One region of the Rhizobium sp. N621 genome, then DNA from elsewhere that is predicted to be linked to it. Evidence: predicted binding sites of a transcription regulator. Region 1 holds the regulator's gene; each other region holds the start of a gene.

Region 1 (5,179 bases):
CAGCACGAAGGTGCGCTGGAACTGGCGAGCGGCGATGCCGCGATAAAGATAATCCCGCTCGCCCTGCTCCACCTGGCGGCCGCGGATGACAAGCTGATTCTCCTCGGTGGAGACATCAAGCTCCTCCTCGCTGAAACCGGCAACGGCAAGGGTGATGCGCAGACGCTCGGGCGCGCCGCTGTCGGCGGCGATACGTTCGATATTGTAAGGCGGGTATCCGTCGCTCGCCTTGGAAATGCGCTCCAGCGTCTTTTCCATAGCGTCGAAGCCCAGAAGCAAAGGGCTGGCGAAAGGGGTAATGCGGCTCATCTCTTTTCAAGTCCTTGATGCAAGCGACCATCCCGGACCTAAAAGTGCAGCATCCGGATGCCGCTAATATGGGGGCATGATCACGGCGCTGCAAGGCGCGCGCGATCCTCCGCGATTTAAACATCTGTCAATTTCGAACGGCGGCGCCTGCCTCCTTGCTTGACAAAGGACCTGCTGCCTCGCATCAAAACATGCCCGCGCGGAATGTGCCGATTTGTGACGGGAAATGAAGAGATGGTGTCTGCCGGGATAAGCGGCATGCCGAGAACGGGACGATTGAAATGGCAAGCGCGAGAAAGATCATCATCGACACCGATCCCGGCCAGGATGACGCGGCCGCCATCATGCTGGCTTTCGGCAGCCCCGATGAGCTCGAGGTGCTGGGGATCACGACGGTCGCCGGCAACGTGCCGCTGTCATTCACCAGCCGCAACGCGCGCATCGTCTGCGAGCTCTGCGGCCGCACGGATGTGAAGGTTTTCGCCGGCGCCGACAAGCCGATCGCCCGCAAGCTGGTGACGGCAGAACATGTCCACGGCAAGACCGGCCTCGACGGCCCTGTTCTGCCCGAACCGACGATGGCGCTGCAACCCGGCCATTCCGTCGATTTCATCATCGAGACGCTGCGCCGCGAGCCGGAAGGCACGGTGACGCTCTGCACGCTCGGGCCGCTCACCAATATCGGCATGGCCTTCCAGAAGGCGCCCGACATCATTCCGCGCATTCGCGAGCTGGTGATGATGGGCGGCGGCTTCTTCGAGGGCGGCAATATTACGCCGGCCGCCGAATTCAACGTCTATGTCGATCCCGAGGCGGCCGACATCGTTTTCCGCTCGGGCGTTCCGATCGTGATGATGCCGCTCGACGTGACGCACCAGCTGCTGACCCGCAAGGACCGGGTCAAGCGCATGGCCGTGATCGGCACGGCGCCGGCAAAGGCCATGGTCGAAATGTTGGAATTCTTCGAGCGCTTCGACATCGAAAAATACGGTTCCGACGGCGGGCCGCTGCACGACCCGACGGTTGTCGCCTATCTGCTGAAACCAGAGCTTTTTCAGGGCCGCGACTGCAATGTCGAAATCGAGGTCCAGTCCGAACTCACCGTCGGGATGACCGTCGTCGACTGGTGGCATGTGACCGAGCGCAAGCGCAATGCCAAGGTCATGCGCACCGTCGATGCGGACGGCTTCTTCGATCTGCTGATCGAACGCTTCGCCCGCATCTGAATTTTCTTCCTTCTCCGAGGCGGAGAAGGAAAACGACCTCAGGCGTCCTTCTCGTCGAAGACGGAATTGATTTCGGCCTCGACCGGCTTCGGGCCGCCCTTGGCAACGCCGACCATGGCCGGGCGCAGGACGCGTTCGCCGATGGTGAAGCCGGCCTGCACGACCTGGACGACGGTATTGTTCGGCACTTCGGAGTTCGGCACCTCGAACATCGCCTGATGGAAATTCGGATCGAATTTCTGGCCAACCGGCTCCAGCTTGCGAACGCCGTGGCGCTCCAGCGCCGAGAGCATCGAGCGCTCGGTCATCTCCACACCTTCGATCAGCGTGGTGAGGCCGGCATCGGCCGTGGCCTTGGTCTCCGGAGAGATGGCGTCCAGCGCCCGGCGCAAATTGTCCGAGACGGCGAGCATGTCCCGGGCGAAACCGGCGACGGAATAGGATTTCGCATCCTTGACCTCGCGCTCGGTGCGGCGGCGCAGATTATCCATCTCGGCGGCAAGGCGCAGATAGCGGTCACGCAGCTCGGCATTCTCGGCCTTCAGGAGGTCGAGCGGATCCGGCTGGTTTGCCTCCTCCTGCCCGACAGTGGCAGTCTCGACGTTGACGGCAGCGTCGGCTGCGGCGTTGGCCGCAGTTGCGTCAGGTCCGTTTTTCGTCGTTTCATCGGTCATGACGGTCTCCGGTTGGTATTTTCAGATGCGCCCGATATCGAGGTTTGACCGGAAAAAATCAAGTCTGCGTGACGAAGAAGCGAAAATTCCGCGGCTTCGTCAGTGATGACATCAAAGCGGATTGCGCGACAGGCGGGAGACGAGCTGGGCGGTATAATCCACCATCGGCACGATACGGGAATAATTGAGCCGCGTCGGGCCGATGACGCCAACGGCGCCGACGATCCGGTCGTCGTCGTCGCGATAGGGCGCGACGATGAGCGACGAGCCGGACAGCGAGAAGAGCTTGTTTTCCGAGCCGATGAAGATGCGCACGCCCGAACCGCTTTCGGCGAGGTTGAGAAGCTCGATCAGGCTGTCCTTCTTTTCGAGATCGTCGAACAGCATGCGCAGCCGGTCGAGATCTTCGGCGCCGGCGAGGCCTTCGAGCAGGTTGGCGCGGCCGCGGATGATCAGCTGAGCAGGCTTTCCCTCGTCCGGGCTGCCGGCCCAGACGGCGATGCCGCGCTCGACAAGATCGCGCGAGAGCGCATCGAGTTCGTGACGGACATCATCCTTCAGCCGGCTTAACTGTTTGCGCAGCTCCGGCAGCGTCTGGCCGGACATGTGCGCATTGAGGAAATTCGCCGCCTCCGTCAGCTGCGAGGAGGTGACGCCCGCCGGCAGTTCGATGATGCGGTTTTCCACCTGGTCATGATCGCCGACGAGCACAGCGAGCGCCTTTGTCGGTTCAAGCCGGATGAACTCGACATGTTTCAGCACCGGATCGCTTTTCGAGGTGATGACGAGGCCGGCCCCGCGCGAGATGCCCGAAAGCATGCGGCTGGCTTCGTTCATCATCGATTCCACCGGATTGCCGCCGCTTTCGGCCCGCACCTGGCGATCGATATTGGCGCGCTCCTCGGCGGAGAGATCGCCGATCTGCATGAATGCATCGACGAAGAAGCGCAGCCCGATCTGGGTCGGCAACCGGCCGGCGCTGACATGCGGGGAATAGATGAGACCGAGCTCTTCGAGATCGCTCATGACGTTGCGCACCGAGGCCGGCGACAGCGACATCGGCAGCAGGCGCGACAGATTGCGCGAGCCGAGCGGCTCGCCGCTTTCGAGATAACCTTCGACGATGCGGCGAAAAATTTCCCTGGAGCGCTCGTCCAGTGCAGCAACGGCATCCGAAACCGACGTCGACCTGATGCCCATGAACCTTTTCAAACCCGCGCTGATGATGCTCCCGAAAATATAGTCAAACTCGCACCCGTGGCAAAAGGGAATTTGCAAATGGGCGCCGCCAATCGTAGAAGCGGTCAACAACTCCAGGAGATGAGAATGCGGCCTTCAGGCAGAAAAACCGACCAGATGCGCAAGGTCTCGTTCGAGCGCAATTTTTCCAAGCATGCGGAAGGCTCCTGCCTGGTGAAATTCGGCGATACGCACGTGCTTTGCACCGCAAGCCTCGAGGAAAAGACGCCGCCGTGGCTGCGCAACACCGGCAAGGGCTGGGTCACGGCCGAATACGGCATGCTGCCGCGGGCGACCGGCGAGCGAATGAAGCGCGAGGCCGCCGCCGGCAAGCAGGGCGGCCGCACCCAGGAAATCCAACGGCTGATCGGCCGGTCGCTGCGCGCCGTCGTCGACCTGCAGGCGCTCGGCGAAAAGCAGATCACGCTCGATTGCGACGTCATCCAGGCCGATGGCGGCACACGGACGGCCTCCATCACCGGCGGCTGGATCGCGCTTTACGACTGCCTGAAATGGATGGAAAGCCGCAACATGATCAAGGTCGACCGGGTCCTGAAGGATCACGTCGCAGCCATCTCCTGCGGCGTTTTCGCCAGCCAGCCGGTCATCGACCTCGATTATCTCGAGGATTCCTCGGCCGAGACCGATGCGAACTTCGTCATGACCGGCGCCGGCGGCATCGTCGAGATCCAGGGAACTGCCGAAGGCACGCCGTTCAGCGAAGAGGAATTCAGTTCGCTGATGCGGCTTGCCAAGAATGGCATCGGCGAACTCGTCGCCCTGCAGAAAGAGGCGATTGCGGGATGAACGCCATGCTGGAAGGCATGTTGGAAACCGCGCTCTATGCGCGCGATCTCGATCAGGCCGAGACGTTCTACGAGGGCGTTCTCGGGCTTGAAAAGATCACCCGCGCCGGCAACCGGCATGTCTTCTTCCGCTGTGGGCCAGGCGTTCTCCTCATCTTCAACCCCGAGGAAACGATAAAGCCGCCAGCACCCGACGCGCTGCAGGTGCCGCCACACGGCACGACCGGGCAAGGCCATGCCTGTTTCCGGGTATCTGGCCGCAACATAGATGCGATGGCCGAACAGCTGAAAGCAGCTGGCGTTGCGATCGAATCCGAGGTGCACTGGCCAAATGGCGGCCGCTCGATCTATTTCCGCGACCCTGCCGGCAACAGCCTGGAATGCGCGGAGGCTAAAATCTGGGGCATCGAACAGGATATTTGAATGCGCAAGCTCGAAACCAAAACCATCGTCGTCGCCAGCCACAATGCCGGCAAGATCCGCGAGATCCAGGAATTGATCGGACCGCTCGGCTTCACCGCCAAATCCGCCGCCGAACTGAATTTCGTCGAACCTGACGAAACCGGCACGAGCTTCGAGGAGAATGCGACGATCAAGGCGGTCGCCTCGGCCAATGCCGCCGGCATGCCGGCGCTTTCGGATGATTCCGGCCTGGTGGTCGACGCGCTCGGCGGCGATCCCGGCGTCTACACCGCCAACTGGGCGGAAAGGGCAGACGGCACGCGCGACTTCGACATGGCGATGGCCAAGGTGGAAAAGGCGCTGCAGGACGCCGGCGCTACGACGCCGGAACAGCGCGGGGCGCGTTTCGTCAGCGTGCTCTGCCTTGCCTGGCCGGACGGGCATACCGAGCTTTTCCGCGGCGAGGTGGAAGGCCATGTCGTCTGGCCGCCGCGCGGCACCCAAGGCTTCGGCTATGATCCGG
Region 2 (5,179 bases), 460 kb from region 1:
AAACAAGGCGTTCCCCAGTTCGGATGCGGCTCCTCCGCCGCACGCACGTCAAACACAAGAAACAGGATCATGTAGCAGCGGACATTATGTCCGCGCCGGCATTCGCCGCTCATCGCCACAGCCATCGGGCTTCCGAAACGGAACCTTCAAACCGAACGTTCTGGCGTCGCTTTTTCGCGCTCCGGCCTCGTTTGAGGCGAAAATTATCGCCGGGGCGCACGTCAATTGCTGCGCGGATTTATAGGAGCTTTTAAACAAACGGCAACGCCTTTTTCAGAGACGGTGCGGCGGCTATTTTCTAGAGGCTCCCGCATTCCCCCGGCCGGTTTCGTCAGAAAAGTAGCAAAAATTGCTGTTTTTGGCACTTTAAAGCGTTTTCACCCGATGGCGCACAGCAGACGACGGCAAGATACCGACCTCCTCCTCCCGTTTCGTGGGATCGAAAATAAGCGGTGACGCAAGCCTGACGAAAGCTTCGAGGTCGGCTGACGCGCTGCACGGCATAAAATAATGCGCAACGGATCGAATCGCCGCGGCCAAAAGAAAAGGGCGACCCGAGGGCCGCCCTTCCTGTCCAGTTTCATGGATGATGTGCGAAAGGCCTTTGGCCTATCACATCATGTCCATTCCACCCATGCCGCCCATGCCGCCCGGCATAGCCGGAGCGTCCTTCTTCGGCAGCTCGGCGATCATGGCTTCGGTGGTGATCAGCAGCGATGCGACGGAAGCCGCGTCCTGCAGGGCGGTGCGAACGACCTTGACCGGGTCGATGATGCCCATGCCGATCATGTCGCCATATTCGCCGGTCTGGGCGTTGTAGCCGTAGTTGTCCTGATCCTTGTCGAGGATCTTGCCGACGACGATCGAAGCTTCGTCACCAGCATTCTCGGCGATCTGGCGGGCCGGAGCCTGCAGAGCGCGGCGAACGATGTTGATGCCGGCTTCCTGGTCGTCGTTGACACCCTTGGAGGTGATCTTGACGGAAGAACGCAGCAGGGCAACGCCGCCGCCCGGTACGATGCCTTCCTGAACGGCAGCGCGCGTCGCGTTGAGGGCGTCGTCGATGCGGTCCTTCTTTTCCTTCACTTCGACTTCGGTCGAACCGCCGACGCGGATGACGGCAACGCCGCCGGCGAGCTTGGCAAGGCGTTCCTGCAGCTTTTCGCGGTCGTAGTCGGAGGTGGTTTCTTCGATCTGGGCCTTGATCTGGGCAACACGGCCTTCGATGTCGGACTTGGCGCCCGAACCGTCGACGATCGTGGTGTTTTCCTTGGAGATCGAAACCTTCTTGGCACGGCCGAGCATGTCGAGCGTGACGCTCTCGAGCTTGATGCCGAGGTCTTCGGAGATCACGGTGCCGCCGGTCAGGATGGCGATGTCTTCGAGCATGGCCTTGCGGCGATCGCCGAAGCCAGGGGCCTTGACGGCAGCGATCTTCAGGCCGCCGCGCAGCTTGTTGACGACGAGCGTTGCAAGGGCTTCGCCTTCGACGTCTTCAGCGATGATGAGGAGCGGCTTGCCGGTCTGGACGACGGCTTCGAGAACCGGGAGCATCGACTGCAGGTTCGAGAGCTTCTTTTCGTGGAGGAGAATGAAGACGTCTTCGAGGTCGGCGACCATCTTTTCCGGGTTGGTGACGAAGTAGGGGCTGAGGTAGCCGCGGTCGAACTGCATGCCTTCGACGACTTCGAGTTCGGTCTCGGCGGTCTTGGCTTCTTCAACCGTGATGACGCCTTCGTTGCCGACCTTCTGCATGGCTTCAGCAATGTCGAGGCCAACCTGGCGCTCGCCGTTTGCGGAGATCGTGCCGACCTGAGCGACTTCTTCCGAGGTGTTGATCTTCTTGGCCTTGGCCTGGAGATCCTTGACGACTTCGGCGACGGCGAGATCGATGCCGCGCTTCAGGTCCATCGGGTTCATGCCGGCGGCAACGGCCTTCGCGCCTTCGCGAACGATCGCCTGGGCAAGAACGGTTGCAGTGGTCGTGCCGTCGCCGGCGATGTCGTTGGTCTTCGAAGCAACTTCGCGGACCATCTGGGCGCCCATGTTTTCGAACTTGTCTTCGAGTTCGATTTCCTTGGCGACCGAAACGCCGTCCTTAGTGATGCGCGGCGCGCCGAAGGACTTGTCGATAATGACGTTACGACCCTTCGGGCCGAGCGTGACCTTGACTGCGTCGGCGAGAATGTCGACGCCGCGCAGCATCTTTTCGCGCGCGGTGCGGCCAAACTTGATTTCTTTAGCTGCCATGTTTGTGACTCCTGAATTCGATTTGTTCGGGCAAAAGCCCGTCAGTCATTTCGGGAAAGCGGATCGGCAATCAGCCGATGATGCCCATGATGTCGGCTTCCTTCATGATCAGAAGGTCTTCGCCGTTGATCTTGACTTCGGTGCCGGACCACTTGCCGAACAGCACGCGGTCGCCAGCCTTGACGTCGAGAGCGACGACCTTGCCGGACTCGTCACGAGCGCCGGAACCGACGGCGACGATTTCGCCTTCCTGCGGCTTTTCCTTGGCGGTGTCGGGAATGATAATCCCGCCCTTGGTCTTCTCTTCGGACTCGACGCGACGAACGACGACGCGGTCGTGAAGCGGACGGAAATTGGTGCTTGCCATTGTCTAATCCCTCGATCGAATGACATTCGCGGACCGGAGCGGTCCACATGGATAAGTGTTAGCACTCCTCTAAGGTGAGTGCTAGCGCTCGAGCATTTAGGGATGGCTCCGAGAGGAGTCAATGAGAGCAATCACGAATTTTTGTGCCGGAATTGTGAAGAGGCGGCGAATTATCGGAGATTGCCGTTGAAATGTTCTCTAACCGTTGCGTTTGGCAACGTCGCCGGACCTTGCCGTCCGCTCTCACGGGATTGCCGGCGATCTTGTGTGTGAAGAAAATGCCTTGCCATCGCCTTGCGCCTTTGCAATGTCACCGGTGACTGAAGCAAATCGGGAAATCGGAATGGCCAGGCGGATAGAAAACTTCTCGCAGATATCAGCTCACTATGATGTGGTGCTCTGCGACGTCTGGGGCGTGGTTCACAACGGCGTCGATCCGTTTCCAAAGGCTGCAGCCGCCCTTCAAGCCGCGCGTGAGAGCGGCCTTGCCGTCGTCCTCATTACCAATTCGCCGCGTCTTTCCTGGCAGGTGGTCGAGCAGTTGCGCCATATCGGCGTTCCCGACGGCGCCTATGATCGAATTGTCACCTCGGGCGATGTCACCCGCGGGCTGATTTCTGAGGGGCCGAAGACGGTTTTTCTGCTTGGCCCCGAGCGCGACAAGGCGCTTCTCGAAGGCATTGGCGTCGAGCGTCGGCCGGCGGGCGAAGCGCAATCGCTCGTCTGCACCGGCTTTTTCGACGACGAGACTGAGAAGCCCGAGGATTACACCGACATGCTTCTGGATTTCCAGGCGCGCGACGTGCCGATGATCTGCGCCAATCCCGACCTCGTCGTCGAGCGCGGCCATCGCATCATCCCGTGCGCCGGCGCCATGGCCGCCTATTACGAGCAGCTCGGCGGCAAGACCCGCATCGCCGGCAAGCCGCACCGGCCGATCTACGAGGCGACGCTTGCGGCTGCCCGGGAGCTTCGCGGCGATTTCCCCACCGAGCGGGTGCTCGCGATCGGCGACGGCATTCCGACCGATGTACGCGGCGCCTTGAATTTTGGCCTCGATCTTCTCTACATCAGCGGCGGTATCCACGCCAAGGAATACACCTTGAACGGCGAGACCGACGAGGCGATCCTCAATGCCTATCTCGAACGGGAGAAGGCTGCGCCGAAGTGGTGGATGCCGCGCCTTGCATGAAGAGAAGCCAGCCGATGACCGTCTTCCACCGCAATGAAACCCGGGAACCCTTGCCCGCCCATCTGAAGGGCGGGGTGATTGCCATCGGCAATTTCGACGGCGTCCATCGCGGCCATCAGTCGGTGCTGAACCGCGCGCTCGAAATCGCCAAGGCGCGCGGCATTCCTGCCCTGGTGCTGACCTTCGAGCCGCATCCGCGCACGGTGTTCCGGCCGCAGGCGCCGGTCTTCCGCCTGACGCCCGCGCCGCTCAAGGCCCGCATCCTGGAAACGCTTGGTTTCAATGCGGTCATCGAATATCCCTTCGACTACGAATTTTCACAGCGCTCGGCCGACGATTTCATCCATTCGATCCTGAAGGATTGGCTCGGCGCCTCCGAAGTCGTCACGGGCTTCGATTTCCATTTCGGCCGCGGCCGCGAAGGCGGTCCTGCCTTCTTGATGAATGCCGGCCAGACCTATGGTTTCGGCGTCACCCTGATCGATGCCTTCCGCGACGAGAACGCCGACGTCGTCTCTTCGAGCCACATCCGGGCGCTGCTGAAGGACGGCAATGTCAGCGAAGCCGCGGGCATGCTGGGCTACCGCTATACGGCGGAGGCCGAGGTGATCGACGGCGAAAAACTCGGCCGCCAGCTCGGTTTCCCCACCGCCAACATGCGCCTGCCGCCCGAGGCCGAACTTGCCGCCGGCATCTACGCCGTCCGCTTCCGCCGCCAGGACGGAACGCTCCACGATGCGGTGGCCAGCTATGGCCGCCGGCCGACGGTGACGGAAAACGGCGCGCCGCTGCTTGAAACCTATCTCTTCGATTTCAGCGGCGATCTCTACGGCCAGCTCTGCGCCGTCTCCTTCTTCGGCTATATCAGACCCGAGCTGAAATTCGACGGCCTCGATGCGCTCGTCGCCCAAATCAAGCGCGACGAGGAAGAGGCGAGGGCGCTGCTGGCGGGTGTCGTGCCGCTCAGCCCGCTCGATGCGAAACTGTGCTTTTCCTGATGCCGTGGTAAGCGCGGCGTCTTTCAAGCGTAAAAACCTCGGCGCCCGGGGATCGCATTGCAGAATTCTTCTCTTCCTTTTCCGCCGAAAAACGCCTATGAACCGGCCCGATGAGAAAATTTCGGCTGGCGATCAAGATACGAATTATCGGCCCGGCCTTCCGCGCGCGCTAAGCGGCCGGGAGGTCCGGGTTTTCGGCGCTTGGATACAAGCGCTTCCGTCACCAGCTTTTTCACGCCGTTGCGCCCCTTTCTGGGCCGCCAGAAACGATTGTCCCGATATGACCGACACAGCCGAAAAGATCGATTACTCGAAGACCCTCTATTTGCCCGAAACCGATTTCCCGATGCGCGCCGGCCTGCCGCAGAAGGA
Region 3 (5,179 bases), 890 kb from region 1:
TTCTTCGGCTTCTCGGCGATCATCGCCTCTGTCGTCACCAGCAGGCCGGCAACCGAAGCTGCGTCCTGCAGTGCGGTGCGAACGACCTTTGCCGGATCGATGACGCCCTGCGCGTAGAGATCGCCATATTCGCCGGTCTGAGCGTTCCAGCCATAGGAGAATTCGCTCTTCTCGCGCAGCTTGCCGACGATGATGGAGCCTTCCGCACCGGCGTTTTCGGCGATCTGGCGAACCGGTGCCTCGATCGCCCGGCGAACGATGTCAACGCCGACCCGCTGGTCGTCATTGGCAGTCTTGATCGCGTTGAGGGCCTTGACCGCGCGCAGCAGCGCCACGCCGCCACCTGGCAGGATGCCTTCCTCGACCGCTGCCCTTGTTGCATGCAGCGCGTCGTCAACGCGATCCTTCTTTTCCTTCACCTCGACTTCGGTCGAGCCGCCGACGCGGATGACGGCAACGCCGCCGGCGAGCTTAGCAAGACGTTCCTGCAGCTTCTCGCGATCGTAGTCGGAGGTGGTCTCTTCGATCTGGGCGCGGATCTGAGCGGTGCGACCGTCAAGTTCCGCCTTCGAACCGGCACCGTCGATGATGGTGGTGTTTTCCTTCTCGATCGCCACCTTCTTGGCGCGGCCGAGCATATTGAGCGTCACATTCTCGAGCTTGATGCCGAGGTCTTCGGAGATCACGGTGCCGCCCGTCAGGATGGCGATGTCTTCGAGCATGGCCTTGCGGCGGTCGCCGAAGCCAGGGGCCTTGACGGCAGCGATCTTCAAGCCGCCACGCAGCTTGTTGACGACGAGCGTTGCAAGGGCTTCGCCTTCGACATCTTCAGCGATGATGAGGAGCGGCTTGCCGGATTGAACGACGGCTTCGAGAACCGGCAGCATCGACTGCAGGTTCGACAGCTTCTTCTCATGGATGAGGATATAGGGATCCTCGAGCTCGACCCGCATCTTGTCCTGATTGGTGACGAAATAGGGGCTGAGATAACCGCGGTCGAACTGCATGCCTTCGACGACTTCGAGTTCGGTTTCGGCGGTCTTGGCTTCTTCAACCGTGATGACGCCTTCGTTGCCGACCTTCTCCATGGCTTCCGCGAGGTAGCGGCCGATCTCGGAATCACCATTGGCGGAGATCGTACCGACCTGGGCAATTTCGGAATTGTTGGAAATCTTACGGGCGTTGTTCTTCAGCTCCTTGACGACAGCGTCGACGGCAAGATCGATACCGCGCTTCAGATCCATCGGGTTCATGCCGGAGGCAACCGCCTTTGCGCCCTCCTTGACGATCGCTTGGGCAAGAACGGTCGCCGTCGTTGTACCGTCGCCGGCAAGATCATTCGTCTTGGATGCAACTTCACGCAGCATCTGGGCGCCCATGTTTTCAAACTTGTCTTCAAGTTCGATTTCCTTGGCGACGGAAACGCCGTCCTTGGTGATGCGCGGCGCGCCGAAGGACTTGTCGATCACCACGTTGCGGCCCTTCGGGCCGAGCGTTACTTTCACCGCATTGGCCAGCACATCGACCCCACGCAGCATGCGTTCACGGGCATCGCTATGAAATTTGACTTCTTTCGCAGCCATTCTGTAACTCCTTCAATAGGCGGCTTTTTTGACTAATGCGCGGAAATCGCCTCAGGCGGCGATCTTTTCGGCGGCCCGGGCCTCGATAATGCCCATGACATCGCTTTCCTTCATGATCAGCAGGTCTTCGCCATTGATCTTGATCTCGGTGCCAGACCACTTGCCGAACAGGATGCGGTCGCCGACCTTGACGTCGAGCGGCTGGATCTGGCCGGCATCGTTGCGGGCACCGGGGCCGACGGCAATGACCTCGCCTTCCTGCGGCTTTTCCTTTGCAGTGTCGGGAATGATGATGCCGCCCTTGGTCTTTTCTTCGGAATCGACGCGGCGGACGAGAATGCGATCATGAAGCGGTCGGAACGACATGTTTTCCTCCAATGGACAAACAATAATGATGTTGTTCCCCTGGCCGGACCGGATGACCAGTCCGGGCGGGTGCAAAACCTCGATCGAGCGTTCTGCGCGGAATGATCTGGTTTTGCGCTTTTTCCATTTCAAGAGGGGCGCCATAAAAAAATTAGCACTCACTCGAAGCGGCTGCTAACATCCTGTAAAGGAACAATAAACAGGGTGGACGCGTTCGGAAATCCGTTGATAGCCGCAAAATTTTGCGCCACCTTTCGAGCGTCATGAAACGGAGATGAAGCATGCAATTTTCATCAGATCTGGAGCGTCAGCTGAACGGCTATGGACTGACCACCGCCCATATCCTCTATCGCATTCCTGATTTTGAATCCGTGCTGCAGACCTATGTCTGGCAGGATTACGACCTCGCCCCGGACTTTCCGGAAATGCACAAGTTCCTGGATTTCTGGCAGTCCACGCTCGACGGGCCGCTGCATTCTGTCCGCTACACCCACCAGCGGCTGATCGGACCGAACGAATGGCGTCGCGTCATGGGCGAGTTCAAATTGCACTAGGTCGAACCCGACATTCCCAAGCCAGCCGGGCGCAGTTGCCATAGCGTTTTTTCAACACATACGGTGTCGCCCGGGTAATCACTCGTGCTCGGCAGGGCATGGCCAAGTTGCCGGCGTCGAGAGGCCGGATGGCAGCTTGGTCGAGGCATCGCCGCAGGCCAGCTCGATCTGCGCCTGTTCGAGCCCGGCGGCAGCCGAGAGGTCAAGGCCTTCGATGCGGGTCAAGAACATGAAGGCGCGCTCGAACGTTGCCGGGCCCTCGAAGACAGCGCTGGAGAGATCGGCGCGGGAGAGATTGGCGAAAGAGAATTTCACCCCCGTCAGCACCGCCTTGTCGAAATCGGCGCGGCCGAGTTCGGCCTTCTCGAAGCTCGCGCCGGAGAGCCGGGCGCCGCCAAAATTGGCCCGCTGCAGCTCGGCGCCGGCAAAGGAAGCGCCTTCGGCGGCAATGTTGGCGAAGCTGGCGCGATAGGCCTCCACTTTGGCGAAGTTGGCCCCTTCGGCATGTGACCCCTCAAGCGAGGCACGCACCAAGCTCGCCTTTTCCAGATTGGCGGATTTGAAATTCGAACCGCTGAGATCGGTGAGCGAGAAATCGGTGCTGAAGAGGTTGGCGCCTTGGAGATCACTGCCCTGCAGCATCAGGTTTTTCTTCGTGCATTCCTGCCAGTCGAGCTTCGGCGAGGCCGTGCTGCTGCAGTCGGCAGCGCGTGTGGAGATCGGAGCGGAGGCGAGAAGAATGAGGGCAAGGAGGCCGAGCGGCGATCGATGCATTGCCATTGAACTGTTGATCTCCATGACGCTTATCACGCCGCCTCTCGCGAAGCAGGCAGCCTCTCTTTTCTACACAGCTCAGAATACAATAAAAAGATAGTGACCGCTCCGGCAATGATTTGCCGGGTCACTCCGTCCGGCGAGCGCTCATCCTCCTTGCCCCGGCAGGCCGTCGGCCTTGCCCGAGCAGGCAGGTCAATCGGCCTCGCCGGGCAGACGGAGTTCCATGCAGGTCAGATCCAGCCAGCGGCCGAACTTGGTGCCGACCTCGGAAAATCTGCCGGCGATGCGGAAGCCGAGCTTTTCGTGCAGCCGGATCGAAGCAGCGTTGTCGGCCTCGATGCCGGCGATCATCACATGGATATTGGCGGCCGCCGCACGCGCGATCAATTCGCGCATCAGGGCCTCGCCGATGCCGGCGCCGCGATGATCCTTGTCGACATAGACGGAATGTTCGACCGTGTGGCGATAGCCCTCGAAGGCGCGCCAGTCGCCATAGGAGGCGTAGCCCGCCACCTTGCCCGACATCTCGGCGACAATGACCGGAAAGCCGCGGCCCTTGCGCGCACTCAGCCATTCCCGTCGGTTTTCGAGATCGACGAGCGTTTCGTTCCAGATCGCCGTCGTGTGCTCGACGGCATGATTGTAGATATCCCGGATGGCGGGAAGATCGGCTTCGGTGGCGTCGCGGAGAAGGATGGCGTCTGTCATGATGGCCCGGTTCGGATTGACTGCGCGGGTTGGCATACGCCGCGGTTCAAAAGATGTAAACTGCTGATACAGCAGAGAAAGGCTTGCGGGACGCCTCGGGCGGGCGGCAGCTCAGAACTCTGGCATCGGCAGGCTGAAACAGGTGAAAACGGCCGAATAATGCACGGCCGCGGCGATGACGACGAAACCGTGCCAGATGGCGTTCTGGAAACGCAGTTTCTCCCAGACATGGAAGATGACGCCGAGCGAATAGATGACGCCGCCGATGACGATCAGCAGCATCGAAGCGGAGGGAATGCGCGCGGCGACAGGCCCCGCCACGAGCACGCCGCTCCAGCCCATGGCGAGGTAAAGCAGGATGGCGAGACGGTCGTATCGCCCTGGAAAGGCGCATTTCAGGACGATGCCGACGGCAGCGAACAGCCATATCGCCACCAGCATGAAGGAGATCAGCGGATCGTCGGCGCCGCGTTCTAGGAATGGCGTATAGGTGGCGGCGATCAGGATGAAGATCGCCGAATGATCGAAGCGGCGCAGGAACCATTTGGTGCGCGAGACCGGCCAGACATTGTAAGAAAAGGAGATGGCAAGCGTCAGCACCAGTCCGACGCCATAGATCCAGGCGGCGGCGAGCGCCCCGTGGGAGCTCCAGACGGTGGCGTAGAAGATCAGAGCAGTGGCGCCGATCAGCGCCAGCACGAGACCGACGCCGTGGACGATGCCGTCGGCGATCAGCTCATATCTGTCGTAAGCCCAGCGAATACCGTTGAACTCGGCCATGCACGCCAACCCGTTTCGTACCCGATCGCGATGGTCGCACCGAACCGGCGGGGGCGCAACTGCGGCGCATCGTGCGGGCAGTAAATCTTCGTGACAGACCGCACAGGCCCCGCCCCCTCGACGGCGGCACAGATTCAGATCTTCTGCCGCTCGACCAGCACGGAGCACTTGGCGTGCCGCACGACGCGGTCGGCCGTGGCGCCGATAAAGTAGTTGGAAAAATCCGGGACGTGCGAGGCGAGGATGATGAGGTCGGCGCCGTGGCTTTCTGCGGCCGAGATGATGGCCTTGGCCGGCGGGCCGTTGCGGATGTCGATCGTTGCCGTGACCCCGGTTGCGGCGACCAGCGCTTCCAGCTTGTCGCGGCCGTCCTTCATGGCGTCCTCGAGCATATTGGCCGGCAATTCGATC

Evidence for each region. Region 1 encodes HrcA, which represses chaperone genes, less so after heat shock. Its sites were predicted from a motif close to GTTAGCACTCNCNNNNNGNGAGTGCTAAC; they were not measured.
Region 2: groES (co-chaperone GroES) is a predicted target of HrcA. The motif match lies at 2,675-2,703, and genes of this name have one in related genera.
Region 3: groES (co-chaperone GroES) is a predicted target of HrcA. The motif match lies at 2,100-2,128, and genes of this name have one in related genera.

Annotation. Positions count from the first base shown of each region.
Region 1 is NZ_CP013495.1:402,060-407,238, reverse strand. It holds gene AMK00_RS02010 (Hsp20 family protein) at 1-309, opposite strand, end outside; gene AMK00_RS02005 (nucleoside hydrolase) at 591-1,535, shown strand; gene grpE (nucleotide exchange factor GrpE) at 1,574-2,209, opposite strand; gene hrcA (heat-inducible transcriptional repressor HrcA) at 2,321-3,409, opposite strand; gene rph (ribonuclease PH) at 3,536-4,255, shown strand; gene AMK00_RS01985 (VOC family protein) at 4,252-4,677, shown strand; gene rdgB (RdgB/HAM1 family non-canonical purine NTP pyrophosphatase) at 4,678-5,179, shown strand, end outside.
Region 2 is NZ_CP013495.1:863,962-869,140, forward strand. It holds gene AMK00_RS04225 (hypothetical protein) at 1-6, opposite strand, end outside; gene groL (chaperonin GroEL) at 613-2,250, opposite strand; gene groES (co-chaperone GroES) at 2,321-2,617, opposite strand; gene AMK00_RS04240 (TIGR01459 family HAD-type hydrolase) at 2,961-3,809, shown strand; gene AMK00_RS04245 (bifunctional riboflavin kinase/FAD synthetase) at 3,824-4,807, shown strand; gene ileS (isoleucine--tRNA ligase) at 5,088-5,179, shown strand, end outside.
Region 3 is NZ_CP013495.1:1,294,882-1,300,060, reverse strand. It holds gene groL (chaperonin GroEL) at 1-1,583, opposite strand, end outside; gene groES (co-chaperone GroES) at 1,635-1,949, opposite strand; gene AMK00_RS06365 (usg protein) at 2,231-2,503, shown strand; gene AMK00_RS06360 (pentapeptide repeat-containing protein) at 2,582-3,283, opposite strand; gene AMK00_RS06355 (GNAT family N-acetyltransferase) at 3,473-4,024, opposite strand; gene trhA (PAQR family membrane homeostasis protein TrhA) at 4,100-4,768, opposite strand; gene AMK00_RS06345 (universal stress protein) at 4,903-5,179, opposite strand, start outside.